3 regions of the Vreelandella sp. 21 genome follow, and region 3 is predicted to be linked to each of the others. Evidence: predicted binding sites of a transcription regulator. Region 3 holds the regulator's gene; each other region holds the start of a gene.
The links. The regulator sigma-54, encoded in region 3, starts transcription at its own class of promoters, with help from an activator protein. The targets are predictions, from matches to a motif close to TGGCACNNNNNTTGCTNT.

Region 1: a site for sigma-54 is predicted at 4,256-4,273, ahead of glnA (glutamate--ammonia ligase). Genes of this name have one in related genera too.
Region 2: a site for sigma-54 is predicted at 6,420-6,437, ahead of urtA (urea ABC transporter substrate-binding protein). Genes of this name have one in related genera too.

Annotation. Positions count from the first base shown of each region.
Region 1 is NZ_CP194673.1:241,207-251,231, forward strand. It holds gene ACN06F_RS01150 (mechanosensitive ion channel family protein) at 1-699, shown strand, start outside; gene ACN06F_RS01155 (hypothetical protein) at 778-1,083, opposite strand; gene ACN06F_RS01160 (alpha/beta hydrolase) at 1,188-2,138, opposite strand; gene ACN06F_RS01165 (acyltransferase family protein) at 2,256-3,281, shown strand; gene ACN06F_RS01170 (hypothetical protein) at 3,312-3,935, opposite strand; gene glnA (glutamate--ammonia ligase) at 4,407-5,813, shown strand; gene glnL (nitrogen regulation protein NR(II)) at 6,174-7,232, shown strand; gene glnG (nitrogen regulation protein NR(I)) at 7,229-8,659, shown strand; gene ACN06F_RS01190 (ChaN family lipoprotein) at 8,739-9,587, opposite strand; gene ACN06F_RS01195 (DUF6435 family protein) at 9,600-9,776, opposite strand; gene ACN06F_RS01200 (YqiA/YcfP family alpha/beta fold hydrolase) at 9,944-10,025, opposite strand, start outside.
Region 2 is NZ_CP194673.1:3,817,397-3,827,421, forward strand. It holds gene ACN06F_RS17260 (metal ABC transporter permease) at 1-370, shown strand, start outside; gene urtE (urea ABC transporter ATP-binding subunit UrtE) at 454-1,161, opposite strand; gene urtD (urea ABC transporter ATP-binding protein UrtD) at 1,161-1,997, opposite strand; gene urtC (urea ABC transporter permease subunit UrtC) at 1,994-3,139, opposite strand; gene urtB (urea ABC transporter permease subunit UrtB) at 3,143-4,756, opposite strand; gene urtA (urea ABC transporter substrate-binding protein) at 4,947-6,299, opposite strand; gene ACN06F_RS17290 (tripartite tricarboxylate transporter permease) at 6,686-8,185, opposite strand; gene ACN06F_RS17295 (tripartite tricarboxylate transporter TctB family protein) at 8,235-8,717, opposite strand; gene ACN06F_RS17300 (Bug family tripartite tricarboxylate transporter substrate binding protein) at 8,824-9,819, opposite strand; gene ACN06F_RS17305 (response regulator) at 10,013-10,025, opposite strand, start outside.
Region 3 is NZ_CP194673.1:2,351,280-2,361,304, reverse strand. It holds gene tldD (metalloprotease TldD) at 1-1,174, shown strand, start outside; gene yjgA (ribosome biogenesis factor YjgA) at 1,269-1,790, opposite strand; gene pmbA (metalloprotease PmbA) at 1,887-3,227, shown strand; gene ACN06F_RS11120 (HPr family phosphocarrier protein) at 3,299-3,568, opposite strand; gene rapZ (RNase adapter RapZ) at 3,614-4,528, opposite strand; gene ptsN (PTS IIA-like nitrogen regulatory protein PtsN) at 4,603-5,073, opposite strand; gene hpf (ribosome hibernation-promoting factor, HPF/YfiA family) at 5,078-5,386, opposite strand; gene ACN06F_RS11100 (RNA polymerase factor sigma-54) at 5,484-6,899, opposite strand; gene lptB (LPS export ABC transporter ATP-binding protein) at 7,005-7,730, opposite strand; gene lptA (lipopolysaccharide transport periplasmic protein LptA) at 7,809-8,312, opposite strand; gene lptC (LPS export ABC transporter periplasmic protein LptC) at 8,321-8,893, opposite strand; gene ACN06F_RS11080 (KdsC family phosphatase) at 8,893-9,435, opposite strand; gene ACN06F_RS11075 (KpsF/GutQ family sugar-phosphate isomerase) at 9,471-10,025, opposite strand, start outside.

The DNA of each region.
Region 1 (10,025 bases), 1.9 Mb from region 3:
AGCTTAGTGCGTAAGCGGGTGAACGCGATACCGCGTATAGACCCAACTCTGGGCAACTTCCTTGCAGCCTTGGTGAAGTGGGTCATTCTACTGGTTGTATTGATTACGGTACTCGGTCTGTTTGGTATTCAGGCTACCTCTCTGGTTGCTGTATTGGGGGCTGCCACGCTGGCTATTGGCTTGGCGTTACAGGGCACGCTCAGTGATTTAGCGGCGGGGTTTATGCTGATTATGTTTCGTCCTTACAAGCTGGGTCAGTTTGTGGATATTGGGGGCACATCCGGTACGGTTAAGGATCTCAATCTGTTCGTGACCGAGTTAGTGACGCCTGACAACGTGCAAATTATTGTGCCTAATGGGCAGGCTTGGGGGGCTATTATCACTAATTTTTCTCATCACTCGACACGCCGTGTCGATCTTGAGTTCGGGATTGGTTATGACGATGATGCAGATCAGGCCATGGCGATCATCAGGGGGCTGGCCGAGGCTGACAGCCGTATCCATGGTGATCCCGCGCCTTGGATAAAAGTCACTAACCTGGGGGCCAGTAGTGTGGACCTTACCGTGCGGCTTTGGGTCGATGCTGCGGACTATTGGGATGTGAAATATGATATGACGAAAGCTGTCAAAGAGGCTTTTGATAAGCAAGGTGTTTCAATACCTTACCCGCATTCAGTAGAAATTCAGAAAGCGGGGTGAACTTTTCCGTTGATACGGTTTGGCAAGGCGCGCCCTTTAAAGGGCGCGCCTTGCTTTCGTAGTTTGTGATGGTGGTTACTATTGATCTTCCTCGTCCCAGCGTTCCATAGCGCGTTTGTCATCGGGAAGTCGGACGATATCGCCTACGTTAAGCTTGTGGTGGGAATCGTGGTGGTGCCCGTGACGGTCAAGAATGGCGGCAACGCTGCCGATGCTGACGGCATCTTCTTCGCGATAGGCTTCTACTTTTACCCGCACAATGCGGCCTAGATAACGGGCGGAGAGCATGGCGCCTGGGTAGGGCGGAGTGTGGTCGGGGTCATTCTTAAAAAACTCTACAACGCTTGCGCTGCCAGGTTCGTCCCATTCGATATGCTGATGCATTGTCAGTGTCCTTTTGTTGAGCGGTATCATATAGCGTGATGTTTAAGTGTAGTGTGCGTTGGCGTGATCGAGCCAAATTCTGCGGACGTAGCGATAGTGATGCTTTATTCAGCAGCGCTTGTCTCAACAGAGCCAGCGGCAGGTTGATCGATATGCTGAAACATGAAGTTTAGGGCGGCAGGCAGGCTGGCTCGCCATACGCGCCAGGTGTGGCCACCCGGGTAAAGGTCAAGTCGCACGTCGCCTGGCTGAATGCGCTCCATCATTTGGCGCAACAGGCGGGCGTGGAACTCTGCATCGTAAACATCGCTGCGCCCTGCACTGATATAAAGCGGCACTGGCGACATATCACGCTCTCCGGTTGTTCGTGGAGTGACGTGTAGCCGGTAATCCTCTAGGTGAGCCGTGTAATTAAGAGCTTCCCAGCGTTCGCGGTCAAATAGACCTTGTTCATTTAAAAACGCTGGGTGGCGGCGTGCAGATGAATTAGCAGGCGGCGTTGGTGCGTAGCTGGCCGGGCTCAGGGCGGCAACGGCTGCGAACAGCTCGGGGCGCTCTAGGGCAAAATTAAGCGCGCCGTAACCGCCGGCAGACAATCCTGCAACGCCTCGCAAGTGGCGTTCACTGCCGACATGATAGGTGCTTTCAATATGCGGCAGTAAGTCGTTAAAGAAAGCACTACGCGCTGCCTCGTTGTATCCATCTACCCACCAACTACGGCTGCCTGGCATGATAAATACCGCCGGTGGCAGGTGGCCTGCTGCGATTAAGCGGTCAGCTGTTTGGGGGAGTTTGCCCCGTGTCACCCAGTCTTTCTCGTTTCCAAACGATCCATGAAGTAAATAAACCACTGGGTAAGGCGTAGACGCATCCGTGTCATAGTTATCGGGTAAATACACGGTATAAGGGTAGTCATGGCCTAAGGTGGGCGAGAAAAACTGTTGGTAGGAAACATCGCCAGCTAAGGCGTGAGTGCTTAATAAAAGCCAACTCACTAGGCCCGTAATATGTCGTATTAGCAGGGTAACGGGTCTTGCTGTTGATGTTCCAAACACGAAGCCTCCCGGAATTTAATGGCGTTGCAGTAGTCGGACAACGCAGAGTGAGTCCCTGTTCAATTTACTGAAGGTAGCAGCCAACGGACTGATGCCAAGGAAGCAGAGAGGGAGCGGATGCAAAAAATCGAGGAGATTTATTGGCTGCGTGCTTACGGGTGTATCGCGGTATTCCTGTTTCATTGGTTGGATCACTTGAATCAGCGCGTTGATAATGTAGTCACCGACCTAATGCGACTTCCTCTGGTGCTGGGTACGCCCATATTTTTGTTTATCTCGGTGTTTGTTTTTGCCGTTCGATACGATAAACAGGTACCGCCTGGTTTTCTTCTTCAGCGTGTTAAATACGTCATGCTGCCTTATTTGGTGTACGGCTTTATTTACTCGACGGCAGAGTGGGTGCGGTTAGCGAATAGCGATAACCCTGTTGGTTTTATAAACAATGCTAAAGAGTATTTTATTTATGCGGGATGGCATGGCTATTTTTTGATTATTGCCATGCAGTTTTACGCGGCTTATTGGTGCTATACCCACTTCCGGTTGTGGCGCTTTAATCCTGTGCCGTGGCTCTGGGGTGGGTGCTTAGTTAGCATGGCATACTGGGGGTTGGCGTATTGGTTGGACGTTGAGCCGCCTGGATATCTGTTATGGATTGCGCCGTTGGGGTGGATATATCTGTTTTTTCTGGCGCTGGTGTTAGTTCGCTATTACCCGCTGGCCCCTCAGGCCGATCCGTTTGAGCAACCTAAATGGCTGCAAAGGCTAGCGCAGCCCTATTGGCTAATTGGGTTTGTGGTGTTGATCGTTGCACTCACATTCGCTGGTTGGATAGTTTTTTCTTCAAAAGAAGTGTGGGTAATACCTTTCTTTGTGCTGTTTACACTTTGGTTAATGCATTACTTAAAAGGTCGTAAAGCGCCACGCTGGGTGCGTTACATCAATGCGTACTCGTTTGGTATTTATTTGGCCCACCCTATGTTTTTCGCGTTAACCGATGCTGTCGTGGGGCCTTCCAGGTTGCCGCTTATGATCTATGCCGTGCTGTTAATTCTCGTCGGCGGTATTTGCTCGATTGTGCTGAATAATATGGTTAACACTACGACGACGGGAGCAATGCTATTTGGCAAGCGTTTGAACATTTAGCCAGCAAGATATCCTAAGTCATAAGAGACGTTAAGTATCCGTATGCGAGTTGGGGGGAGGTCGGTAGGGTTTGTTATTCCTTGATGGCGAGTCACGGGTAAGCCCTGATGCTTCCAGGCTGAACGTTTGTAAACGGGTAGGGCATGCGTAAAGGCGCTGTAGTAAATCAGCAAGCGCTGCTTCATCTAGCTCTGGGTCTAAGCCGCCTAAGCGTTCTAACCACGTGCGCCTGATTGCTATGTAGGGAGGAACAGCGACGCCTGCGCCTAAAAAGCACTGGAGTAATCGTTCGGATAAGCGGGGTGGTTCGCTGCCAATCAAAAAAGCATCCAGCGTGTACGTGTCTAGCTGGGGATAAAGTAAACACCATAGTTTGGCTGCTAGCGGCCGTTGCTGCATTGCAATCAGTAACCAATCAGCTTGGCTGAGATATGCTGCTTGATTGATCCTTGCGCCCAGTGGCTGAGAAGGGGTAACGAGAAAGTGTGCGCGGTAGCGTTGCTCAATGTCCTGCATGCGTGGATCGGTGGTGGCGCTGGTCACGATAATGGGAAGTGTGTGGTCTGCAAAGGCTGTTTGGCGAATAGCGCGCAGGTGACGTGGTAAAAGGGCACCTGTGACTGACGCATCAACAATAAAGCAGACCGTGCCCATGTGAGTGGCTTCCTGTGTTGTGAAACCTGTTTGTTATTAAATCTATCTGTTTGTAATCAATTGTAGGTGTGAGTTTCTTTTGGTATCAAGCTAAAGTTTACAGTGATGAGGAAAATAATAGATGCTTTATATGCACCATGTTGGTGCTTGTGGGCCTCTGGTTGGTCTTTATTGGTGCGTTTTTCTGAGCTAAGTGCCTTTTTAGGGCTAAGTTCGTTCTTTCGTAGAGCATTATGCTACATGAAGAAGCACAGTATTTTATTTTTTATCTTTTATAAAACAACTGCTTGTTGCTTTTTTATGCCATATTGGTGCAAGGTTGGCATGTTCCGTGCTTAGTATTAGGCAGCGGCTAGCGGGTCGTAGGCAGATGCCTCTCGGCGTGCTACAACGATAGCCGGTTTGTTTAATAACTCTTTTATCGGTAGCTTACTGTCAAAAGCTTAAGCCACGTTCATACCGGAGGACACTATGTCAGCCAAGACTCTCGCGCTAATCGAAGAACATGATGTTAAATGGGTAGATCTGCGTTTCACCGACACGCGCGGTAAAGAGCAGCACGTCACCGTACCGGCACGGGACGTGGACGAAGAGTTTTTCGAAAATGGTCAGATGTTCGATGGTTCCTCTATCGAGGGCTGGAAAGGCATCAACGAATCCGACATGATTCTTCGCCCTGAAGATGGTACTGGTTTCCTCGACCCCTTCACCGAAGACGCTACCCTGATCCTGCGTTGCGATATCATCGAGCCTGCCACTATGCAGGGCTATGACCGTGACCCGCGTTCTATTGCCAAGCGCGCAGAAGCTTACCTGCAGTCCACCGGTCTGGGCGACACCGCCTTCTTTGGCCCTGAGCCTGAGTTCTTCATTTTTGACGAAGTCCATTGGAAATCTGACATTCAGGGTTCCATGTACAAAATTACCTCTGATGAAGGCGCTTGGGCGACCAGTAATCAGGTAGAAGGCGGCAACTTGGGGCACCGCCCGCGCGTTAAAGGCGGCTACTTCCCGGTTCCCCCGGTTGATAGCTTCCACGACATTCGTGGTGCAATGTGTAACACCCTGGAAGCGATTGGCCAGACCGTTGAGGTTCACCACCACGAGGTTGCTAACGCGGGTCAGAACGAAATCGGCGTTAAATTCAACACGCTGGTGAAGAAAGCTGACGAAGTTCAGGAAATGAAATACGTGATCCACAACGTGGCTCACGCTTACGGCAAAACCGCTACGTTCATGCCGAAGCCGCTTGTTGGTGACAACGGGTCTGGTATGCACGTACACCAGTCGTTCTGGAAAGATGGTCAGAACCAGTTCGCGGGTGACGAGTACGCTGGGCTTTCTGAAATGGCGCTTTACTACATTGGCGGTGTGATCAAGCACGCTCGTGCTCTGAACGCCTTCACTAACGCGTCTACCAACTCATATAAGCGTTTGGTGCCAGGCTTTGAAGCGCCGGTTATGTTGGCCTACAGCGCTCGCAACCGTTCTGCCTCTATCCGTATTCCGTACACCGCTAGCCCGAAAGGTAAGCGTGTTGAAACACGTTTCCCTGACCCGACTGCTAACCCCTACCTGGCGTTCGCAGCTCTGCTGATGGCGGGTATCGACGGTATTAAGAATAAGATACATCCTGGCGATGCCATGGATAAAAACTTGTACGACCTGCCGCCTGAAGAAGGTAAGTCAGTACCGACCGTTGCCAACAGCCTGGACCAAGCGTTGGAAGCACTCGATGCAGACCGCGCGTTCTTGACCGAAGGTGGCGTGTTTACTGATGATATGATCGATGCATACATCGACCTCAAGATGGAAGAAGTGGAGCGCATTCGCATGACCACTCACCCGATTGAGTTCGATATGTACTACAGCTGTTAAGAGCGATTGCTAAGCACAGCAGCTAGTACCACCCCCTCGGGTGTGACTGGCCTAAAACCCCGCTTCGGCGGGGTTTTTTTATACCATTGGATAGTGAGTTGAAGAGGTCTGTTTGCAAGGGGGAGAGCGCTGTCTGCGGCACCGCACTGATGCGGTGAGTATTTTTATTGACGATGAGTCATGTGCACTATAATGGTGCAATAAGTGACAAGCTGACTGCTAGAACTGCGCTATAACGGCTCGCTACATCCTCGCCCCCTGCTCATTAGCCGTGCAAGTGGTCAATTGGCGCGCTTTTTGCAGTTTCTCTTTCATACGCTCGATAACGCTATTTTTTAAAGCGACGCTTCAGGATACGCCATGTACCAGCGCTTACTTGAACACCTCACCACCGCAGTCTTACTGCTAGACGGTGAACTCCGCGTTCGCTGGATGAATCCGGCAGCGGAAGCGTTGCTAGCGGTGAGTTTTAGCCGTGTGCAGGGCATTAGTTTAGACACGCTGTTAGGGGGCGATGAGAGTATTGATGATGTCCTCGCTAAAGCGCGAGATGCCTTTCATCCCTATACCCAACGCGAAGCACGTATTACGCCGCTGAACAGCGAGCCATTAACGGTGGACTACACCGTGACCCCGCTTTCAGCCGATGAACTATTACTCGAAGTAGAGCCCCGTGATCGGCTAATGCAGATTTCCCGGGAAGAAGCGCTGACCACACGGCAAGAGACAATCAAAGTGTTGGCGCGGGGCTTGGCTCATGAAGTTAAAAACCCTTTGGGCGGGATTCGCGGTGCTGCCCAATTATTGGAGCGCGATCTGGACGATCCTGCACTACGTGAATTCACCCATATTATTGTGGAAGAGGTGGATCGGCTGCGAGATTTGGTCGACTCCATGTTGGGCCCCAATCGCATCGTCAAACATGAGCCGGTCAATATCCATAAGGTGTTAGAGCGGGTGCGAGCGCTGCTGATTGCCGAGCATCCGCATGTTGAGGTCCGTCGTGATTATGACCCGAGTTTGCCGGATCTTTCTGGCGATGAATCTCAAATGATCCAAGCGGTGTTGAATGTGGCACGTAACGCGGTACAGGCCATGAGTGATGCAGCAACGCCTTCGCCGGAGCTTATGTTGCGCACCCGCGCACGCCGCCAATTTACGCTGGGGGCTGAACGCCATCGTTTAGTCAGTGAAGTGGGGATTATTGATAATGGCCCTGGCATACCTGAAACGTTACGTGAAACGCTTTTCTATCCCATGGTGTCTGGGCGCGCTGAAGGTAGCGGCCTGGGGCTATCAATTGCTCAATCGATTTTGCACCAACATCAAGGATTGATCGAATGCGACTCCCGCCCAGGACATACCGAATTTCGTTTACTGATTCCATTGGTTGTTAATTTCACCGGAGAAGCGTCATGACTGAGGCGACACAAACCGATGTAGCACGAGTGGTTATTGTCGATGATGACCGCGCCATCCGTTGGGTATTAGAGCGGGCCTTAGCGCAGCCAGACCTGGATATAGAGTGTATTGAACGCGCCGATACCGCGCTGGAGCGACTGTTAGAAAATCCACCGGATGTCCTGGTGACTGACATTCGTATGCCCGGCATTGATGGGCTGGATTTAATGTCCCGGGTGCGTGATGCACACCCTGACCTGCCTGTGATTGTGATGACCGCGCATTCGGATCTCGACAGTGCCGTGGCGTCTTACCAAGGGGGTGCCTTTGAATACCTGCCGAAACCCTTTGATGTGGACGAAGCGCTGGCGCTGGTGCGTCGTGCGGTCGCTCATGCAAGAGAGCGTCAGCGCCCGGTCAGCGTGCCGGAAGGGTTGAGTGCTGAGATTATTGGTGAAGCACCTGCTATGCAGGAAGTGTTTCGCGCCATCGGGCGGCTTTCCCACTCCCACATCACGGTGTTAATTAACGGTGAGTCTGGCACCGGTAAAGAGCGTGTTGCTCAGGCGCTGCATCAACATAGCCCACGAGCAGGCAAGCCGTTTATTGCGCTGAACATGGCAGCGATTCCCCGGGACTTGATTGAGTCCGAACTATTCGGCCATGAGAAGGGCGCGTTTACAGGGGCAGCGCAGCAACGCCAAGGTCGCTTTGAGCAGGCTAACGGCGGAACGCTGTTTCTCGATGAAATTGGTGATATGCCCGCTGAAACGCAAACGCGTTTGCTACGTGTGTTAGCGGATGGTGAATTCTATCGCGTGGGCGGCCATACGCCTGTAAAAGTCGATGTACGTATTATTGCTGCTACCCATCAGAACCTAGAATCGTTAGTTGACGATGGGCGGTTCCGGGAGGACTTGTTCCACCGCTTAAACGTGATTCGCGTTCATCTGCCGCGCCTTTCCGAACGTCGGGAGGATATTCCGCGTTTAACGCGTCATTTCTTAGCGGAAGCTGCCAAAGAGCTGACCACAGATATCAAGGTGTTAACGCCCGAAGCAGAAGCGCACCTTACTCGTTTGCCGTGGCCGGGTAATGTTCGTCAATTAGAAAATATTTGCCGTTGGCTAACGGTAATGGCTTCTGGTCGCGAAATTCTCATTGAGGACTTGCCCCCAGAGCTGCGCTCGGTCAACGCTTCCGAAGGTAGCGTTTATGGCGATTGGCGTTCCGCGTTCAGGGATTGGGCTGACCACGCCCTGGCGGAAGGCCATACCCACCTGTTGGAGGAAGCCGTGCCGGATTTTGAGCGCATTCTGATTGAAACGGCACTGAAACATACCGGTGGACGCAAGGGGGAAGCCGCCGAATTACTCGGCTGGGGGCGCAATACTCTTACCCGTAAATTGAAAACGCTGCTGCCTGCGCTGGCAGATGATGCCTAACTGACCATTCTTTTAACGAATAACCTGTTAGTGACCAATCTATTCGCGATCAATCTATTCGCAACCAAACTGTTAGCGGTTACTCCGCCGCTGGCAGTACAAAAACAGCATCTGCTAATGCAGGGTCGGGTGGCTCACAGGTTTCTGTTGACCAGGGCAGTAAGCTGAAGGTGTGATCCACCCCTAGCCCATCAAGTTGGTGGGGCACACCATCGTGATAAATCACATGGCCTAAACCCATTAAGCCAACGGCCAATTTACCCTCTACGGCGGCGTTAGCCAGCCCTTCAGCCATCGCGACGTCCCAGCTAAGTTGGGCCTGTAAAAAGCGTCTCAGCATAGCGGGGTCGTCGTCATCCATTGCATGCTGATCAAATACGTCTTTTAAGCGCATTTCATAGCCAGCGCTTGGCGGTAGCGGTGCAGGTATATGATGCCGCTGGTCGGCAGGCACGCTGCTGAAGCCGTCACGAGCTAAGCGCTGACGCAGTTCGGGCGTAATGTTTAGGGCGATCAGAGGAATCTGTTGAACACGCGCGAAATGGAGAATGGGTAAGTAAAGGTCAGCATCAAACCCCCAGTTCTCCTCCCAGCCGGACTGCTCCAACAGCGCTTCTTCGGATAACAAGCCCGCAACCCAATCATCGAGCACGGGTTGCGCTTCCCGGGGCAGCATTTCTAACCCGATAACCATATCGTCACGCAGCGCGTAAAGCCCCGCTAGGGTGTGCAACTGCCAACGGTGGTGGTCAATGGCATCATGTTGCTCGCCCAATAGGACAACCTGATGCTGTATTGCTTGGGCTAAAACAGCGCTGTTAGCAACAGCATGTTGCGATTGCCACCACTGGCCGGGAATAGGGCAGCTAGCATGAGCCGCTAAAGGTAGCCAGCCTAGAGCCATGGCAGCGATGAAATGATGGCGCATGGGCGTTGTGTCCTAGCGTTCTTCTGCTTTAAGGCGATTGATCTCAGTCAGAATAGCTTCTGCTTCTTCCGTCAATGTCGCGTTCGCTCTCATGTCACCATTGCGTGAAGCTTCCATTGCTGCCTGTAATTTACGCTCGTAATCTTGCTGGAGCTTTTTCTTGGGATCGCGCTTAAATAGACCAAACATGAGCATTCTCCTATGGCTTGTACACTACTTGTATAGCTTTGTTTGGCGTATGTCGACTATTTGTTGTAACACTTTGTTAGCTGGAGGGCGTGTGCGATTCACGTTGTTCTAAAAATGCGGTTTTAAAAATACAGTTCTAAAAGATGTAACTTTTAAAGACACCGCTTTTAAAGACACCGCTCTAAAAATTGCTCGAAATCGGAAAGTATTGTATCGAGGCTGTTGTGAAGGCGATGGTCATCGTCAATC
Region 2 (10,025 bases), 1.5 Mb from region 3:
TTTTATGCCAACCATCCTGTTCTACGTGCTACTGATGCTCACCAGCTCCACTGCCGTTGCAGCCTTTGATGCGGTGGGTGCGGTGCTGTTTATCGCCTTTGCCATTGTGCCCGCCTCAGCCGCCTACCTACTCACCGACCGCCTGTGGATGATGTTTATCATCGGCGCACTCATCTCCATTGCCTCAAGCATTTCCGGCTATTATCTCGCCGTCTACCTAAACGTTTCTATCGGCGGCATGATGGCCGTCATGACCGGCGTATTCCTGATACTCGCCTTTCTGTTGGGCCCGCGCTATGGCCTCGCCACGCAGCTTCTCAAGCGCCGCCGCGACCGTCAGTCGCCGGTGGAGCCGCCTGTCAATCTGTGAACGCCGGTTTCTCCGCTGCATAAGCAAAGCGCCCGCCTGATGGCGGGCGCTTTGCTTGGTTGAGGCAACCGGGTGTGGATAACTTAAACGGTCAAGTGCTGTTTGATCAGTTCGTTAGAAAGCTCCGCGATCTCGCCTTTGGCCACTGGACGGCCGCGATCCATAATCACAAAGCGGTCGGCGTACTTGCGGGCAAAGGGCAGCTTCTGCTCGACCAGCAGTACCGTTAAGCCATCTTCCTTGATCAGTTGGCGAATGACCTGACCGATTTGCGCCACAATATTGGGCTGAATACCTTCCCCTGGCTCATCCAAAATCAGCAGTTTGGGTTCTATTACCAGCGCGCGACCGATGGCGAGCTGCTGCTGTTGCCCACCGGATAAATCACCGCCACGGCGATGCTTCATCTCTTTTAAAACCGGGAACAGTTCATAGATACGCTCGGGGATTTTTTTCAGCCCATCACGGCGCGCTGCCAAGCCGGTGCGTAGATTTTCTTCCACGGTGAGCAGCGGAAAAATCTGCCGTCCCTGGGGGACAAAGCCAATGCCCAAGCGAGAGCGCGCTTCCACGGCTTTTTTGGTCAGCTCAATCTCGCCGCCAGCGCCCTGGTAGCGCAGTTGGCCACTTGTCACCGCCACTTCGCCCATAATGGCTTTCATTAAGGTGGTTTTACCTACCCCGTTGCGGCCCATCACGCAAGTACACTGGCCTTCAGGCACATCAAGGTCTAAATCCCACAAGGTGTGGCTTTCCCCGTAAAACTGGTTGAGTTTTTCAATCGCCAGCATTAGGCAGCCTCCTCGTCGTCCGCACCCAGATACACCTCAACCACCTTGGGGTCGCTTGAAACCTGATCCATACTGCCTTCCGCCAGCACGCTGCCTTGGTGCAACACGGTCACTTTACGGGCGATGGAGCGCACAAAACCCATGTCGTGCTCTACCACAACCACCGACTGCTTACCCGCCAGGCCCGTCAGCAGCTCTGCGGTGCGCTCCATCTCCTGTTCCGTCATCCCGGCAACCGGTTCATCTACCAGCAGTAAACGCGGGCGCTGCATTAACAGCATGCCAATTTCCAGCCACTGCTTTTGGCCGTGGGAAAGAATCCCTGCTGGCTGGTAGCGCAGCTCGGTCAGGCCAATCGTTTCAAGCACCTCATTGATACGGTCTTTAATTTCACCAGTCATGCGGGCAGTCAGCGTGGGGAAAATATGCTTGTCGGCGGCCATCGCCAGCTCCAGGTTTTCAAACACGCTCAGCGCTTCAAATACCGTGGGCTTTTGGAACTTACGACCAATCCCTAAGCTGGCGATATCCGGCTCATTCATTTGCAACAGGTTATGACGGCTACCAAACCACACGCTGCCTGCGTTGGGGCGCGTTTTGCCAGTAATGATGTCCATCATGGTGGTTTTACCGGCCCCGTTGGGGCCGATAATGCAGCGCAGTTCACCGTCATCAATAGTCAGGTTTAAGTTATTGATTGCCTTGAAGCCATCGAAGCTCACCGTGACATCTTCCATATACAGAATCGGGCCATGACGCACATCCACCGGTGATGCCTGAGGAGCCATAAAATCAAATACCCGATCCCGCGTGGTTAGCGATTGCAACAAGCTCATGCGGTAGCCTCCGTCGGCAAGGTAGCGGATTTTTTGCGGCGTTTTAGGTGGAGCAATAACCCCGCCACGCCTTTGGGTAGCAACACGGTGACCAAGACAAACATCGCGCCCAGGGCAAACAGCCATGCATCCGGCATCACGCCCGTGAAAATTGTTTTGGCGTAGTTCACTAAGATCGCCCCGATAACCGCTCCATAAAGCGTGGCGCGGCCACCCAGTGCCACCCACAGCACAATTTCAATCGAGAAAATCGGTGAGAACTCACTGGGGTTGATAATCCCTACCTGAGGGACATAAAGCGCGCCAGCCAAGCCTGCCAACATGGCGGAAACCACGAATACAAATAGCTGGAAGCGTTCGACCCGATAGCCAATAAACCGCGTGCGGGCTTCGGCGTCCCGGGTTGCCACACACACCCGACCTAGCTTGCTGGTAACAATCGCCCGACACAGGATATAACCCAGTGCCAACGCAACGCCGGTGGCAATAAACAGCCCTAAGCGAGTGTCGTTACTGCGCAGGTTGAAGCCCAGCAACTCGCGGAAATCAGTCAGCCCGTTGTTGCCACCAAAGCCCATCTCATTGCGGAAGAATGCCAGCATCAGGGCAAAGGTCAGCGCCTGAGTAATAATCGACAGATACACTCCAGTGACCCGTGAGCGAAACGCCAAAAAGCCGAATACCAGTGCCAATAACCCGGGGGCTAACAGCACCATGGCAAACGCAAACCAGGCCATATCAAAACCGAGCCAGTACCAGGGCAGGCTGTCCCAACTGAGAAACACCATAAAATCCGGTAGTACCGGGTCGCCATAAGTACCGCGGTCACCGATTTGGCGCATCAGGTACATGCCCATGGCGTAACCGCCAATGGCAAAAAACGCCCCGTGGCCCAAGCTCAAAATGCCCAAATAGCCCCATACCAAATCCACCGCCACTGCCAGCAGCGCGTAGCTTAAGTACTTGCCGAACAGGTTCACGGTGTAAGCATTGACGTGCAGCGGGTGGCCTTGGGGCACCGCTAAATGCAGTACCGTGACTAGCAGCAGTGCGGCAAACAGCACCCCAAGAAAGATCTGCGTAGCCCGTTCGCCAAACGGGCGGGTTAGCCAAAACTGGCTTGAAGATGAGTGCGTCATCATAGGTTAGCCCTCCGCAGCCCGGCCCTTCTGCGGGAAGAGTCCACGCGGGCGTTTTTGAATAAACAGAATGATAAATACCAGCACGATAATTTTGGCCAGCACGGCGCCTGCCCAGGGCTCCAACACTTGGTTGATAATGCCCAGGGAAAGCCCGGCCACCAACGTGCCCCACAGGTTACCTACGCCGCCAAACACCACCACCATGAACGAATCAATAATGTAGTTCTGGCCCAGGTTGGGGCCGACGTTAGTAAGCTGCGATAACGCAACGCCTGCCAAACCAGCGACGCCAGACCCTAATGCGAAGGTCATAATATCGACCCGCGTGGCGCGGATACCCATGGAGCGTGCCATGGCGCGGTTTTGGGTCACTGCGCGCACTTCAAGCCCTAGCCGCGTACGGCGCATAATCAGCATCAGCGCGGCAAACACTACCAGTGCAAAACCAAGTACAAACATACGATTAAGAGTCAGCGACAGCGCATCGTTAATCACTAATGAACCGCTCATCCATTCGGGCGTTATGACCGTACGGTTTAGCGGTGAAATCACCGTTCGCACTAGCTGCTGTAAAATCAGGCTGATACCGAACGTCGCCAGTAGGGTTTCCAACGGACGGCCCTTCAGGAACTGAATAACGCCTCGTTCAATGGCAATGCCCACCAGCGCGGCCACCATAAAGCCTGCGGGGATCGACAGAATGAGCGCCAGCCCCGGCTGGCCGGGCAACAGTTGCTGCATCATCCAGGTGGTATAAGCGCCGAGCATGATTAGCTCACCATGGGCCATATTGATAACGCCCATCACGCCAAAGGTAATGGCCAGGCCAATCGCCGCCAACACCAGTACCGAGCCAAGCGAAAGCCCGAAGTAGAGCGTTTCCAGGCCACGGTTAATTTTGAGATTCTGCTCAATGCTGCTCAGCGCTTCATTGGCGGCATCGGCAATAATAGGGTCATCGCTATTCGCTGCCCGGCTAAGCGCTACTCGAACGCGTGGATGCAAACTGCCTCGCAGCGTTTCAACGCCTTCAAGCTCGCCGCTTTCAACTTGGTAAATCGCCAGCGCCTGGGTAAGCCTGCGTACTACCTCGGCATCTTCTTCCTCAGCGATCAGTTCACTGAGCGGTTCGGCCAGCTTTTCATCGACCTCGCCTAGTAGTCGGCTGGCTGAAGTACGCCGACGCTCAACGTTTGGCGAATACAAATCTACTACGGCAATAGCGCTGCGTAGCTGGTTGCGTAAATTGTTATTAATGCCAATACGATCCAGGTCACGGCGGGACATCTCCCCCAGCGGTTCATTGGTCAGCGCATCTGCAACTGGCCAATCGCGACCTTGATTATCGAGCACCACCACAAAGCGGCCGTCGTCAGTGCGCTGCAAGCGACCATCCAACAAGGACTGCAGCCAATCACGCGCGCGCTCATCATCGCTTTGCAAAATAGCGTTGATCGCTTCGCCTTTGGCGGAATAGGAACGCACGTCCAGCGCGTTTAGTAGCTCAAGCGCCGCTGCGTCATCAGCCTCAACGGTGGCGCTTGTTTGTGCCTGGGCGGTGACTGTGACGCTTAACAACAGCAGACACAGCAACCCTAAGGAAAAGAAACGCCTCATGGGGTTCTTCCTTTGGTTAACAAAAAGGGGGGAACTGAAGATAACGGTGCCAAGAACAAGTTTCCGCGAGGGCGCTGTGAACCCATCCATGGGCGCTACTTTCGCCATCCATGGCGAAAGACCCTCGCTTCAACCTGTCCTTACACCACAGCGTTAACAGCGGTCATTTCCCTGCTATATATCGCTTTACTTACTCAGCGAGGGCCGCTTCAGCCTCTTCTGCGGCGGTGCTGCCGCCACACGAGCCATTCACCACGTTGAAGTTGCCGCACTCCATGGGCTTGCGCCAATCGGCAATCAAGTCACGTGAGCCAGGCAAGTAGTCAGACCATGCATCGCCCGCTATGGTAGAAGGCGTTTGCCAGACGATATCGAACTGGCCATTGTCTTGAACTTCACCAATCAGCACCGGTTTGGTGATGTGATGGTTAGGCATCATCGCCGCATAGCCACCGGAAAGGTTAGGCACAGCGACACCGATAATCGCGTCTTTTACCGCATCCACGTCGGTAGTGCCTGCTTTACGCACCGCTTCGGCCCACATGTTAAAACCAATGTAGTGCGCTTCCATGGGGTCGTTGGTGACGGCCTCTTCGTCGCCGGTGTAGTCAATCCAAGCGTCGATAAAGTCGTAGTTGTCATCAGTATCGACGCTCATAAAGTAGTTCCAGGCCGCCAAGTGGCCGACTAGCGGCCCCGTATCGATGCCGGTGAGCTCTTGCTCACCCACAGAGAAGGCGATGACTGGAATATCGGCAGCATCAATGCCTTGGTTAGACAGTTCGGTGTAAAACGGCACATTGGCATCGCCGTTAATCGTTGAGATAACCGCCGTGGGTTTACCCTCTTCACCAAAGCGGCGTATTTCTGACACGATGTTCTGCCAGTCTGAATGGCCGAACGGCGTGTAGTTGATCATGATGTCCTCATCAGCGATGCCATGCTCATCTTTGAGGAACGCTTCGAGAATACGGTTGGTGGTACGCGGATAAACGTAGTCGGTGCCGACCAGCGCAAAGCGCTCGATGCCGACTTCATTAATCAGATACTCAACCGCAGGAATCGCCTGTTGGTTGGGGGCGGCACCGGTATAAAAGACGTTTTCCGAGGACTCTTCACCTTCATACTGCACCGGGTAGAACAACAGGCCGTTAAGCTCTTCCACTACCGGCAGTACTGCCTTACGGGAAACGGAGGTCCAGTTGCCGAAGATCACGTCGACCTCTTCTTGCGCCAATAGCTCTCTTGCACGCTCGGCAAATAGCGGCCAGTTAGAGGCAGGGTCGACAACAACTGCTTCAAGTTGGCGACCCAGCAAGCCACCCGCGTCGTTTTGCTGCTCAATAAGCATCTCAACGGTGTCTTTAAGAACCGTCTCACTGATCGCCATGGTGCCTGAAAGTGAGTGAAGGATACCGACCTTGATCGGGTCGTCATCCTGGGCAATGGCTTGTGTACTGGCCCCCATGACGGCGGCGGCCATTAAGGCAGTAGCGAAACGGCCAACAGTACGAGGGTGTGTCTTGCGCTGCAATGTGGTCACTTGAACCTCCTTGCGCCCCTTGTAACGGGGCTCGTTATTTGAGCTTCGCGGCCAAGGACTCCCGTTATGTAACGTGGGAACGGTTATTACGGGGCTTGGTGCATCCACTAGCTCCTAGCTGTTGCAAGGTTTGCGCCACACTACAAAAAGAAACACTAAAAAGCTTAAAATCAAAAGGTTAGTTTTAAAAAAAGCAGCCCCATCTTCACCGGCCGCACTATCGTGGCGCGCCAGCATCCAAAAAATGCACGCTGTTTATGCACCACAACGACACCTCGCACCAATAGTGCGCTTTCTGTTGCATACGCCTATTAATCCCGCCTATTTCTTGCACAAAAAAAAGCGCCCTAGGAGACCCTAGGACGCTTTACACGCATACCTGTGTTCTATTCCGCAGTATTCAAACGCTTAGTGCGGCGCTTTTTCAGCAACGGTAAACCAAGCGACAGTACAGCGATGACCAGTAAAGACAGCGAAATCGGCTTGTCGATAAAGGTCGTCCAATCCCCACCGGAGATCTGCAGCGCGCGACGCATGGACTCTTCCATGATGTTGCCTAGAATGAGCGCCAGAATCAGCGGCGCGGCAGGGAAACCGAACAAGCGCATCCCTAGGCCAACCAAGCCAAAACCAAGCAGTAACAGTAGGTCGAACACGCTGAAGCTCATACCGTAAACACCGATCATGCAGAAGATCAAAATCAGTGATAGCAGCAACGGCTTGGGCAGATCGAGAATCTTGGCGATCAGCGGAATCAGCGGCAGGTTAAGCACCAGCAGGAAGATATTGCCGATATACATACTGGCGACCACGCCCCAGAACACATCCGGGCGCTGTTCAAGCATCATCGGGCCAGGATTAACGCCCATCACCAGCAGTGCGCCAAGCAGTACGGCGGTGGTGCCAGACCCCGGCACACCCAAGGTTAACAGCGGTACAAACGAACCGGTACACGCCGCATTATTTGCCGCTTCTGGCGCAGCAACGCCTTTGATATTGCCTTTACCAAACGTATCGCCGTCTTTGGCAATGCGTTTTTCCATGCTGTAGCCAAGAAACGAGCCGATGGTCGCGCCTGCGCCCGGCAGCACACCAGTAAAGAAGCCCAATACTGAACTGCGGCTAACCGGCCCTGCAATCTGCTTCACTTCACTGCGGGTCAATTTTAACGAACCAATCGCATTACGCGGTGCTTCTTTACCACCGCCTCCGCGCAGCAACATGTAGAACACTTCGGCTAACGCGAAGATACCCAGCGCGACGACCAGAAAATCGACACCGTCGAGCAGGTGGATAGAGCCAAAGGTAAAGCGCTCGGTGCCGGTTTGCATATCAATCCCAATGATCGAGATCATTACCCCGATAACGGCGGCAATTAAGCCTTTGACCAGCGACTTATCGGATAGCGACACAACCGCGGTTAAGCCCAGCACCATCAACGCGAAGTATTCAGCAGGGCCAAAGCTCACCGCGACTTTGGAGAGCAGCGGCGCAATCAACATCAAGAAAACAACGGAGATGGTACCGCCAACAAAGGAGGAGTAAGCGGCAATCGCCAGCGCCTTGCCTGCCAACCCTTGCTTGGCCATCGGATAGCCGTCAAAAGAGGTCGCAACCGTTCCCGCCACGCCGGGGGCGTTAAGCAAAATAGATGAGGTGGAGCCGCCGAAAATAGCGCCGTAATACACCCCAGCCATCAAGATCAGCCCTGAAGAGGGCTCCATAGCGAAGGTAATCGGGATCATCAGCGCCAACGCGCTGATCGGCCCAAGGCCGGGCAACATACCGATAATGGTGCCAGCAAAGACGCCGGCAAAGACGTAAGCGATATTGATAGGCTCAAGCGCGATGCCAAAGCCGTACATTAGATTGTTAAAGGCATCCATGGGAGTGTCTCTCTTTTAAACCCGCTAACAGTGAGCAAGCGCGGCTTAGTTAAAACGGCAGCACGCCAGTGGGTAGGTAAACATCCATTACCCGCGTCATGGTCAAATACAGCGCCAACACCACCCCAAGCGATGTTGCCAGATTGACCCCATGGCGGCGGTAGCCGTAGTAAGCGGTTAGGCCAACACACAGTAGCGTCGAAGCCAGCACAAAGCCTAACGGCACGAGCAGGAATGCATAGGCAGCAATGGCGATGGCGGTGACGATCACCCGCGCCCAAGGCGTTAGCAGTAGCGGCCCCTGGGTTTCGACTTGATCAATCTGATCGGCCCCCGCAATAGGACCAGGACGCTCAAAAAACAAGCACGCCGACAGTAATAGCAGGGAAACACCTAACACTTTTGGAAATAGGTCTGAATCCACTGGACGGGGCAGCGGAAAGTTGGGGATTTGCCAGGCCATTGCCAGATAGGCAGCCGCCACTAACGCCAACACAAGCGCTAGCCATTGGTTGGTATTGAATCGAGTCATGGGAAAGTTCTCCGAAGACGTCATTGCTGAACAGCAAGACCCTTGCGGTATCAGACGGAAGATCCCGGTGGCACGCTGCCACCGGGGGAGCCTTTGGGACGAGCGCTTACTGGCGCATCAGCCCCAGGTCGGTCAACACGCTGCTGAACTGCTCTTGCTGCTCATCCAGGAAGGTAGCGAAGGCGTCGCTATCCTGGTAGGCATCAATCCAGCCCAGCTGGTCGCTTGCTTCGCGCCATGCATCCGTTTCGAGCATTTCGGCGAAGAGCGTCTCGTAGTATTCAACCGCCTCTTCAGGCATTTCCGGCGCGCCCATTACGCCACGCCAAATATCGAAGGTGTAGTCGTAACCCTGCTCTTGGTAAGTGGGTACATCGGCCAGTCCACCGCCCAGGCGCTCTTCGGAAGAAACGCCCAGCGCGCGTAGCTGGCTACCTTCACCCAACTGACCTACCGCTTCACCGGCACCGCCAATGACTGCCTCGATATGGCCACCCATCAGGTTAGTCATGGCGTCGCCACCACCTGAGAAGGGAATGTAGTTGACCGAGGAGGCTTCCATACCCGCCGCGGAAGCAAGACCAGCAACCGAAATGTGATCCATCGAGCCCGGCGCACTACCACCGCCCACGCTTAAACTAGGGTTCTCTTTGAGCGCTGCAAAAAGATCATCCAGGTTTTGATACTCGGAATCTGCCGCCACCAAAATAATCGAATAGTCGGTATTGATGCGCGCAATCGGGGTGAAGTCGGTGTGGTCGTAACGCGATGCGCCCGCCAGGGGTACTAAAATCATCGGCGGGCTGGTGGCGAAAAGTTTATGCGGATTGCCGTTATCACGGGCTACCTGAGCCCAGGCAACTGCACCGCCACCGCCAGGCACGTTAATGGCTGCAAAGCTTTCGTCGGCCAGCTCTTCTTGCTGAATAACGCGGGACATGGTGCGCACTAGTGTGTCCCAACCGCCACCGGGGTTGGCGGGTGCAACAAACTCAATCGAACGGCTCGGTGTCCACTCTTGGGCGCTGGCAGACGTTGTCATGGCAAAGGCTGCCATCGGTAAAGCAAGCACGGCAAAGCGCTTTAGGGGAAGCATGGTCATGGGCGTTCTCCACATTAGCTATGTTGTTATATTAGCTGTGTTATAGATGGTTGTTATCTACGTATCTTTGTGTGGTTACACCCTTCACATTAGAAGACCGCTACTCCTCGCGACAAGCTTATGACCATTAATGGCAAAAAGTGCTTTTTGTGCGTTTTGTTCATTTTGTTCACGGCTGGTTAGGGCGGCTCGCTTACAGTGATTCC
Region 3 (10,025 bases):
AATGGATACTGGCCGTACAGCAGCGGGCATTGTGCGTAGTGGTAAGCAGTTACCTGGGCAGCCGGTAGTGGCTGTCAGCGCTGCCGGTCGTTATGCAGGACTTGATCCGTTGGCGGGGCTTACTGCTGACGAAAAAGTGGCAATGTTAAAAGAAGCAGACCGCATCGCGCGTGCAGCTGACCCCTGTATTAGCCAAGTGAGCGCCTCATTGTCAGGCACTTATGAAGTGGTGTTAGTGCGTGCCAGTGATGGCACCTTAGCGGCAGATATCCGCCCATTAGTCCGTTTTAATGTGAGTGTTATCGCGGCTAAAAATGGTCGGCGAGAGCGAGGCGGTGCTGGGGGCGGCGGTCGTTACTCCATGTCCAGGCTGCGAGATGAGAACGTAGCGGAACGCTATGCGAAAGAGGCTGTTCGCCAAGCCTTAGTTAACCTAGAGGCAGTCGATGCACCTGCTGGTCAAATGCCGGTTGTTCTCGGCGCTGGCTGGCCAGGTATTTTGCTTCATGAAGCGGTGGGCCACGGGCTTGAAGGCGATTTTAATCGTAAGGGTAGTTCAGCGTTTGCAGGGCAGATGGGGAAACGTGTTGCGGCGAAAGGTGTGACGGTCGTCGATGATGCTACCGTTGCTGATTGCCGTGGTTCGTTAAGCGTGGATGATGAAGGCACGCCAGGGCAATACACGCCGCTGATTGAAGACGGTATTTTAACTGGCTATATGCAAGATAAGCTTAATGCACGGTTAATGAATATGGCGCCAACGGGTAATGCGCGGCGTGAATCTTTTGCCCATTTGCCGATGCCGCGTATGACCAATACTGTCATGCTGGCAGGCCAAGATGAACCTGCCGACATTATCAAAAGCGTTAAGCGCGGTATCTATGCGGTCAGTTTCGGTGGTGGTCAGGTCGATATTACATCAGGCAAGTTCGTTTTTTCAGCCAGCGAAGCCTACCTCATTGAAGATGGCAAAATTACTGCGCCTGTTAAAGGGGCTACCTTGATTGGCAACGGTCCTGAGGCAATGGGGCGTGTTTCAATGATTGGCCATGATATGGAAATGGATACAGGTATCGGTGTCTGCGGCAAAGAGGGGCAGGGTGTGCCGGTAGGCGTCGGTCAGCCCACCCTTAAGCTGGATGAGCTGACGGTCGGCGGCACTCAGTCTTCGTGACTTGATTGTCATCACTTGGTCTTGATGACTTGGTCTTAATGACTTGGTCCTTATGAACTAGCCTTTATGGCCCAGTCATTGAGACATATAGGGGTTAGAGTGCCAGCGTATCGCGTAAGTGTTTGAACAGCTTGCGCGAGCTGGTCGGTGGTTTACTTTGCTCACGCTCTTTACGCGCATTGCGCACTAGTTGTCGTATTACCTGACGGTCAGCGTTAGGGTATTCCGCCATAAATAGATCGACAGCGCTGTCGCCTTCTTCGACTAACCGATCGCGCCATTTTTCTAGCCGGTGAAAGGCATGATCGCGCTGCTCTTTTTCCTGCTCGATAGCGTCGAAGACACCCTGTATGGCAGTAAGGTCTTCTTTGCGAATAAGCTTGCCCACATATTGCATATGGCGACGGCGGCCTTCATGGGAGCGGATGCGAGAGGTTTCTTCTATGGCGCGTAACATGTCGTCAGAGAGCGGGAATTTTGCGCGCTCGGCTGGTTTCATCGCGATAAGCGTTTCGCCAAGCGCCTGGAGAGCATGCATTTCCCGCTTGAGCTGAGACTTACTAGGGCGCTCTTCTTGTTCATCAATATCGAGGGGTTCGGGGCGTTGCTTAGGCATACTAGAACTCACTAATTAGTTTCGTTTGCAGCATTATATCAGGCTGCGACCACAACATTGATCCGCCAATGCGATTCAGGCGAAAAGGAGGCCAAAATGGCACAAGCATTTGATGCAGCGGCCCAGCAGGTGCTGTTAACCCGGCGTGCTGAAGAGGCGCTTGCGCTGGCAAAAAAATTAGGCGCAGATGCTGCTGAAGTCGGCGCTAGTGTAGATCAAGGCCTTGGGATAAGCGTGCGTCTTGGAGAGGTGGAAACTGTCGAACTTTCACGTGATCAAGGAATTGCCATTACGCTATATGTTGGGCAGCGCAAGGGCAGCGCCTCGTCTACCGATGCCAGCAGCGCGTCAATTAAAGCCACGGTAGAGAAAGCCCTGGCAATTGCCCGTTATACGGGGGAGGACCCTGCCGCAGGGTTAGCAGATGCGTCGCTAATGGCAACTGACCTACCTGACCTTAAAGTGCATTATCCATGGTCGTTGACGACTGATGAAGCAATCGATTTGGCGCTGGCATGTGAGAAAGCGGGGCGTGATGTTGCGGGAATTCATCAGTCGGAAGGCGCTTCGCTATCCAGTGGTGAGGGAGTGCGAGTTTACGCTAACAGCCACGGTTTCCTCGGCACCCAGAAAGGCAGTAGTCATTCACTTTCCTGCATGCTGATTGCACAGGATGAGAAGGGCATGCAGCGCGATTACGATTATACCTCGGCACGTAATCCCGCCATGCTTCGAGATCCCGCGGAGGTTGGCCGCGAAGCGGCGTCACGCACGCTACGTCGGTTAGGCGCTCAACGGCCGCCAACAGGTACCTTTCCGGTGCTGTTCGACCCGTCACTTTCCAGCGGCTTAGTAGGTCACTTGATGGGGGCGTTGGCAGGTGGGGCGCTTTATCGCGAATCCTCTTTCTTATGTGATCGTTTAGGTAGCCAGCTATTCCCGAGCTGGTTTGGCTTGGAAGAGCGGCCTATGGAGGTGGGTGCGACGGCTAGCTCGCCGTTTGATGCTGAAGGCGTTCAAACTCGCAACAATCGCTTTATTGATCAGGGTAGTGTGGCTAGCTATATGCTGTCTGCTTACAGTGCGCGGCGTTTAGGTATGCAATCTACAGGTAATGCAGGTGGGGCACGCAATTTACGTTTGTTAGCGCCGCTGACGCCCCGAGATGATTTGCTGAAGCAGATGGGGCGTGGCATTTGGGTGACTGAGCTAATGGGACAGGGGGTTAACGGCGTGACTGGCGACTATTCGCGAGGTGCTGCCGGCTTTTGGGTTGAAAATGGTGAAATACAGCACCCTATCGAGGAGTTCACTATTGCCAGTAATTTGAATAGCATGTTTGCTGGCTTGGTCGCAGTCGGTGATGACATCGATACCCGTGGCAGTATTCACACGGGTAGCTGGCTAATTGATGCAATGACCGTCGCTGGTAACTAACACCTTAGCTAACAGCTCAGTTAACACGTTGGCTGATGCTGTTTTAATGATGTCAGTGGTATTCACTGATGTTAGTGCTCTTCGTCAAAACGTGCGTCGAATAGTGCTTCAATGGCCTCTAGTGCTTGTTCGGCGTCGTCGCCTTCCGCATGGACTCTAAGTTCAGTGCCACAAGGGGCGGCCAGCATCAATAACGACATAATGTTGGCCGCATCAGCCATTTGCTGTTGTTTGTAAACGTGAATGTTGGCCGAAAACTGTTGGCTACACTTGACGAGTTTTGTCGCTGCACGAGCATGAAGGCCGCGCTGATTAGTGAGTGTTAAGGTTCTTTCTGGCACTCTGGTTCCTTTTAGCCGAGTGGGGTCGTGAAGAAAAGGCGTTGCTTATTGCGCGTTTGTTGAAGGCTCGGATGTGGAGGGCTGCTGTTCACTTAGGGTGTACTGCAGGCCTAGCTCACGATGACGGAGTTGAACCTCTCCCGCTTGTTTCACCAGCATTTGTGCCAGTTGTTCCACCATATAGACAGAACGGTGCTGCCCGCCGGTACAGCCAATAGCAATAGTCATATAACTGCGCTGGCTATTTTGGTAAGCGGGTAGCCACTTTTCCAACCATGTCTGGATATCATTGCGCATTTCTTCTACGACGGGATATCCCTTAAGAAAGTTGATGATGTTCGCGTCACGCCCAGTGTATTGGCGCAGCGTAGGGTCCCAGTAGGGATTTGGTAAGCAGCGCACGTCAAAGACGAGATCAGCGTCAAGTGGGACGCCACGTTTATAGCCAAATGACTCTAGTGTCAGCGTTAATCTATCTTCACGCTGTTGGGCAACCTGATCCGTTATTCGGCGGCGCAGGTCATGAACCGACAGACGCGATGTGTCGATCATCAGGTCGGCAAGATCACGGATGTCGAGCAGGGTTTCTTCTTCTTTATTGATGGCCTCTTCAAGCGTCATGTCACTATCACGCGTAAGAGGGTGGCGACGACGCGTGGCTGAGTATCTCTCAAGAAGAATTCGCGCATCGGTGGTTAGATAGATAACCTGGAAGTGAATGCTTTTCTGACGCAAAGATTCAAGCATTTTTGGCAGCTGCTTTAGCGCAGCTGGTAAATTACGCGCATCGATACTTACCGCTAGTTGAGGGCGTGCCCCTTGCTCGCGAAGCTCATCCACAAGGGAGCCGAGTAACATGGCGGGCAAATTATCGATGGCACAATAGCCAAGATCTTCTAACGCTTGTAAGGCGATAGATTTACCGGACCCTGAACGGCCGCTAATGATCACCAGTTGCATAGAGTTTCTCTTGGCATGCCAATAAAAATGGAGGTAAACGTTAAACTAGTAGGCAGTGTCTAGCGGTGGACCATTTAGGTAACAGGTTGTTCACGAATTTTTGCTGTAATAAGGTCCAATAGCTCACGTTGGCTAGCCGCTCTACGAAGCTGCTGACGTGTGTCAACGTTGTTCATGATGGACGCCACTTGCCCTAATAAGGCTAAGTGCGTGTCGTCCGCCTCTTCGGGCACTAAAAGTACGAAAACAAGGTCGACGGGGTCGCCATCAATAGCATCGAAATCTACTGGCTCAGCTAACTTTAAAAAACCAGCGATAGGCGAGCTGCAGTGAGGGCTACGGGCGTGAGGAATAGCAACGCCGTTGCCTATTCCAGTGCTACCCAAACGCTCACGACCAATCAGGCGGCTGAAGACTTCTTGGCTATCTAGGCTTGGCGTGTTTTGCGCAATAAAGGTGCTGAAAAATTCCAGCACCCTTTTTTTGCTGCCCCCGGGGACGTCATACAGCACGCGCTCCGGGGGAAGAATAGTTTCCAACGTCATTGAGTTAACGCACGCCAGCGCCTTGGGCGCGAGCTTGTGCTTTTTCCTTGTGTTTAACGAGTTGACGATCAATTTTGTCCGCTAGTGCATCAATCGCAGCGTACATATCGTTGTCTAATGCTTCTGCGTGTAGATCGGCACCTGCAGCATGCAGGGTGCAGGCAGCTTGCTGGCGCTCCTTTTCAACAGATAAGGTCACTTGTACGGTGGTGATATTGTCATAATGGCGCTCAACGCGTTCCAGCTTCTCATTTACATAGTCACGCAAGGCGTCAGTCAGATCTACGTGATGACCAGTGATATTTACTTGCATTGACGTGCTCCTTATCCATCGGACTGTTCTTCGATTGTAACCCTTTTTGCGCTATTGCAAAGCCCTTAGACAGACTTTGTTCGTTAGCACTGTTTTATTAGCGTAAACGGCGGCGTTCGCTTGAAGAGGGTATACCCATCGACTCGCGATATTTGGCCACCGTTCGCCTTGCCACATTAATGCCACCCTCTTCCAATAGCGCCACGAGGCGGCTGTCTGAGAGAGGTTTCCCGGGCGGTTCATCTTGCACCAGTTTTTTGATTCGAGCGCGGATGGCGGTGCTGGAGTGACTGTCACCGCCGTCCTGGCCACTTACTTGGCTTGAAAAGAAGTATTTGAGCTCAAACACTCCGCGCGGAGTATGAATGTATTTCTGGGTGGTGACCCTGGAAATAGTGGATTCATGCATTTCTACGGCGTCTGCGATATCGGCTAAAATCAGCGGTTTCATGGCTTCTTCGCCGTGTTCCAGAAAGCCTATCTGGCGAGCTATGATTTCTCGGCCCACCCGCAGTAGCGTATCATTTCGACTTGAAAGGCTCTTGATGAGCCAGCGAGCTTCTTGGAGATGCTCTTTTAAAAATTGGTTATCTTGGCTCTTGTCAGCCCGTTTGATCAGGCTTGCGTAGTCAGGTTGAATGCGCAAGCGCGGCAATGCCTCAGGATTTAGCTCCAGGTGCCATCCTTCGTGGTCATGGCGTACGACTAAATCTGGCGTTACATAGCTGTCATCAGTGTCGCCAAAGGCACTTCCTGGGCGAGGATCAAGGCTGCGGATCAAGCGGATGACATCATCAAGCTGCTCATCATCTAGACTTAACCGCCGCTTTAGCAAACGCACATCATCCTTACCAAGCGCTTCCAGAAATTGACGCACTAACCGCTTGGCAGGCATAAGCAGCGGTGTATCTTCCGGTAGTGAGGCGAGCTGCAGCATTAAGCACTCCCGCAGGTCGCGAGCAAATACACCGGTGGGCTCAAACTGTTGAAGACGAAGCAAGGTTGTTTCAACTTCACGCTGGCTAAGGCCTTCATGCCCTTGGGCTTTAAGTCCTTCGCGAATGTCATTGAGAGGCTGGGTTAGGTAGCCGTTGGCATCCAGTGCATCGATGAGGCTTTCAGCAATGGCGTGGTCGCGTGGTGAAAAATCTGTCATGGCGAGTTGCCAAAGTAAGTGGCCATGCAAACTTTGACCAGCGGCTTGACGCTCAAAGTCAGGCCCCTCGCTGCTGGCACCATGGCTACCAAGGTCTTGATAAGTGTCTGACCAGTCACTGTCAGTTGAGAGTTCGTTAGGAATGCTTTCGGACCATTCAGCTTCCTGGTGTTCACTAACGGCCTGTTCGCCGAACTCATCTTCCTGCTCAAGCATTGGATTGGCATCAAGTGCTTGCTGAATTTCTTGACGGAGGTCCAGCGTTGATAGCTGTAACAGGGCGATGGCCTGCTGCAGCTGAGGTGTCATGGTCAGCTGTGTACCGATACGCAATTGAAGAGAAGCTTTCATGACCATCTGAGAACCGCTCGTTAATCAGAAAGCTCCACCCTAGTGCGAGTTATGGCTTGGTGCAAGTGCAATAAGTATGCCACCACTACTATTTTTTCTACAGATGGCTGTTTACAAGCGGAAATCAGCCCCCAAATAAACGTCTCTTACCCGCTGGTTGTTGAGAATTTCCTGAGGGGGGCCACTGGCGATGATATGGCCGTCACCTACAATGTAAGCAATATCGCAAATATCCAGTGTTTCCCTGACGTTATGATCAGTGATCAGCACGCCGATATGGCGCTTTTTGAGGGCTCGAATGATCGTTTTAATATCGCCCACTGAGATTGGATCAACGCCGGCAAACGGCTCATCAAGCAGGATAAAGGCAGGCTCGGTCGCGAGGGAGCGGGCAATCTCAACACGTCTACGCTCTCCGCCCGAAAGACTCATGCCGAAGTTGTCACGAATGTGCGTGATGTGAAAATCTTCCAGTAGCGACTCAAGGCGCTGCTCCCTGGCGCTACGATCGAGCTCTTTGCGGGTTTCCAGGATTGCCATGATGTTGTCGGCGACGGTAAGTTTGCGAAAAATAGAGGCTTCCTGAGGCAAGTAGCCAATACCAGCCATTGCACGTTCGTGCATGGGGGCATGGGTTAAATCAAGCTCATCAATGCCAACCTTTCCCGCATCAGACTTAACCAAGCCGACAATCATATAAAACGATGTCGTTTTGCCTGCGCCATTGGGGCCTAGTAGCCCTACCACGCTGCCTTGAGATATCTCTAGGTTAATATCCTTAACGACACGGCGGCGTTTATAGCTTTTAGCTAAGTGTTGGGCATAAAGTGTTTTTATCGGCGCGGTTTCTGATGCTGATTCTGAGGCTGTGGTTTGAGGTGCGGGCTCTGCGTTATTGGTCGCCACTGGACACTCCTATTGTTCCGGCTGAAGAGTCATGCGGATACGTTGTGGCTCACCACCACTAACATCAGAACGCGCCTGAACCACACCTTGGTCGATAAAGTACTCTAATCGCCCACCTTCAAAGCGATCTGCTTGCTGGGTCAGTTCCGCTTGGTCAATGAGCTCTACCCGACGCTCGGCAACATGATAAATAATACGTTTTGCCCAGCCTTCCATTGGGCTAGCTTGGTCTTCGAGCTGGTTACGTATGTAGGCTCGTCCACCGGTTGCAATGGCACGCGATAGCTCGCCAGCATCGTTGCGCTGAATCTCAACGCGATCGCCGCGCAGTTGCATATTGCCCTGCCGAATATCGACGTTGCCTGAATACACTGCGGTGCCTGCGCGTTGATCGAGATCTAAACGGTCAGCCTCTACTTCTACGGGGGCTTGGCTTTGTGCCATAACCGGTAGCGCTGCCGCTGAAATGGGTAGCGCAATGACGAAGAGTGCCGTGCGAATAAGAACGTTCATCGCGACTCCTACTGAGAACGAGTGGCAGGCGGGTGAACGCCGCGCACGTTATTGGTTAAGCGGATCTGGCTATCATCCAGCCATACATCCATACGTGAAGCGTCAATGCGCTGGGGCGGTTGCTGAAGTATGGTTTCGGCATCGCTCCAAGCATGACGGGTGATGCCATCATAGTGTAATAACTCAGTATTCAACTGCCAGCCCTCATCAGGTGCAAGTAATTGGGCTGAACCAGCTAGCGTGAGCGCCTGCGTGTCAGTATTTAGGGTGCCGGTCTCCGCCGTCGCTAGCCATTGACGCTCTTCGCTATCAAATAGTGTCGCCCTGGGGGAGAGGACATCTGTCATCGCCGTTTGAGGGGTATGAACTAAGCGTGGCGTCGTCAGCGACTGCTGGATGGCTCCGGTGTCACCAAACAGAGTAATTTCTGCATTCTCTAGTACATGGCCGGGCTCTTGAGCACGAGCCTCTGCGTCGATTGATTGGTCTTGAGGGCCGCGTGGATCCAGCCATACCAGTACGCCACCTAAGGCAAACACCATGATGGTTATCCAAATGCGTTTTTTAACCCAAAAGCGCATTACGATTGGCCGTGTAGGTACGTATCTAAAACAGCATCCCAATGGCCTTGAGACATCAATAAGGTATCGCAGATTTCACGTACAGCGCCGTGGCCACCAAGCCGATCGGTGATCCAGTCAGCGTGAGTATGCATATAATCAGGAGCATTAGGGACGGTGATGCCTACGCCAGAACGTTTAATTGGAGCAAGGTCTGGTAGGTCGTCACCACAATAAGCAACCTGCTCAAGCGTGATGTCTAGGCGTTGGCAAAGCGCGCGTAGCGTAGTGAGTTTATCCTCGCACCCTTGATACACATGGGTAATTCCCAACGACGCAGCACGTTGGCTGACCATGGGGGAATCACGCCCAGTAATTAAGGCAACATGGATTCCGACGCGTTTCAAAAGTTTGAGGCCGTGGCCATCTTGGGTATGAAACGCTTTGATTTCGATGCCGTCAGCTTGAAAATAGAGGCGGCCATCGGTAAGTACGCCGTCAACGTCAATGGCAAGCAATTTTACGCGGCGAATCCGGTCTTGTAGAGCGTCAGGTAGGGCCATGAAGCCTCCGTATTATTAATGTTTGAAAAGATTGATTAAATGACACCGCTAGCAAGTAAGTCATGCATATGTAGCGCGCCAATGGGGCGCTGCTGATCATCCACGACCGCCAGTGCGGTGATTCGACTGTCTTCCATGATGCGTACCGCTTCAGCTGCTAACACATCGGGACCGATACGTTTTCCAGGACGTGTCATCACATCATCAACTAGGACGTCACGTAGGTCATGAAACTGATCCAGCGTTCGGCGTAAGTCACCGTCGGTATAAACGCCGGCAAGGCGTCCTTCGCTATCGATTACGCAGGTAAAGCCCAACCCTTGGCGAGTAATTTCCAAGAGTGCGTCCCGTAACGGGCTGCCTAATGCTACTTGGGGGAGGCGTGATCCGTTGTGCATTAAATCCTTTACACGCAAAAGTAGGCGTTTGCCGAGGCTTCCACCTGGGTGTGAAAGCGCAAAATCTTCCGCGGTGAAGCCCCGTGCTTCTAATAATGCCACGGCTAAGGCATCACCTAAGGCAAGTGCTGCTGTGGTTGAGCTGGTCGGCGCTAAGTCGAGAGGGCAGGCTTCGCGCTCAACGCCGCTATT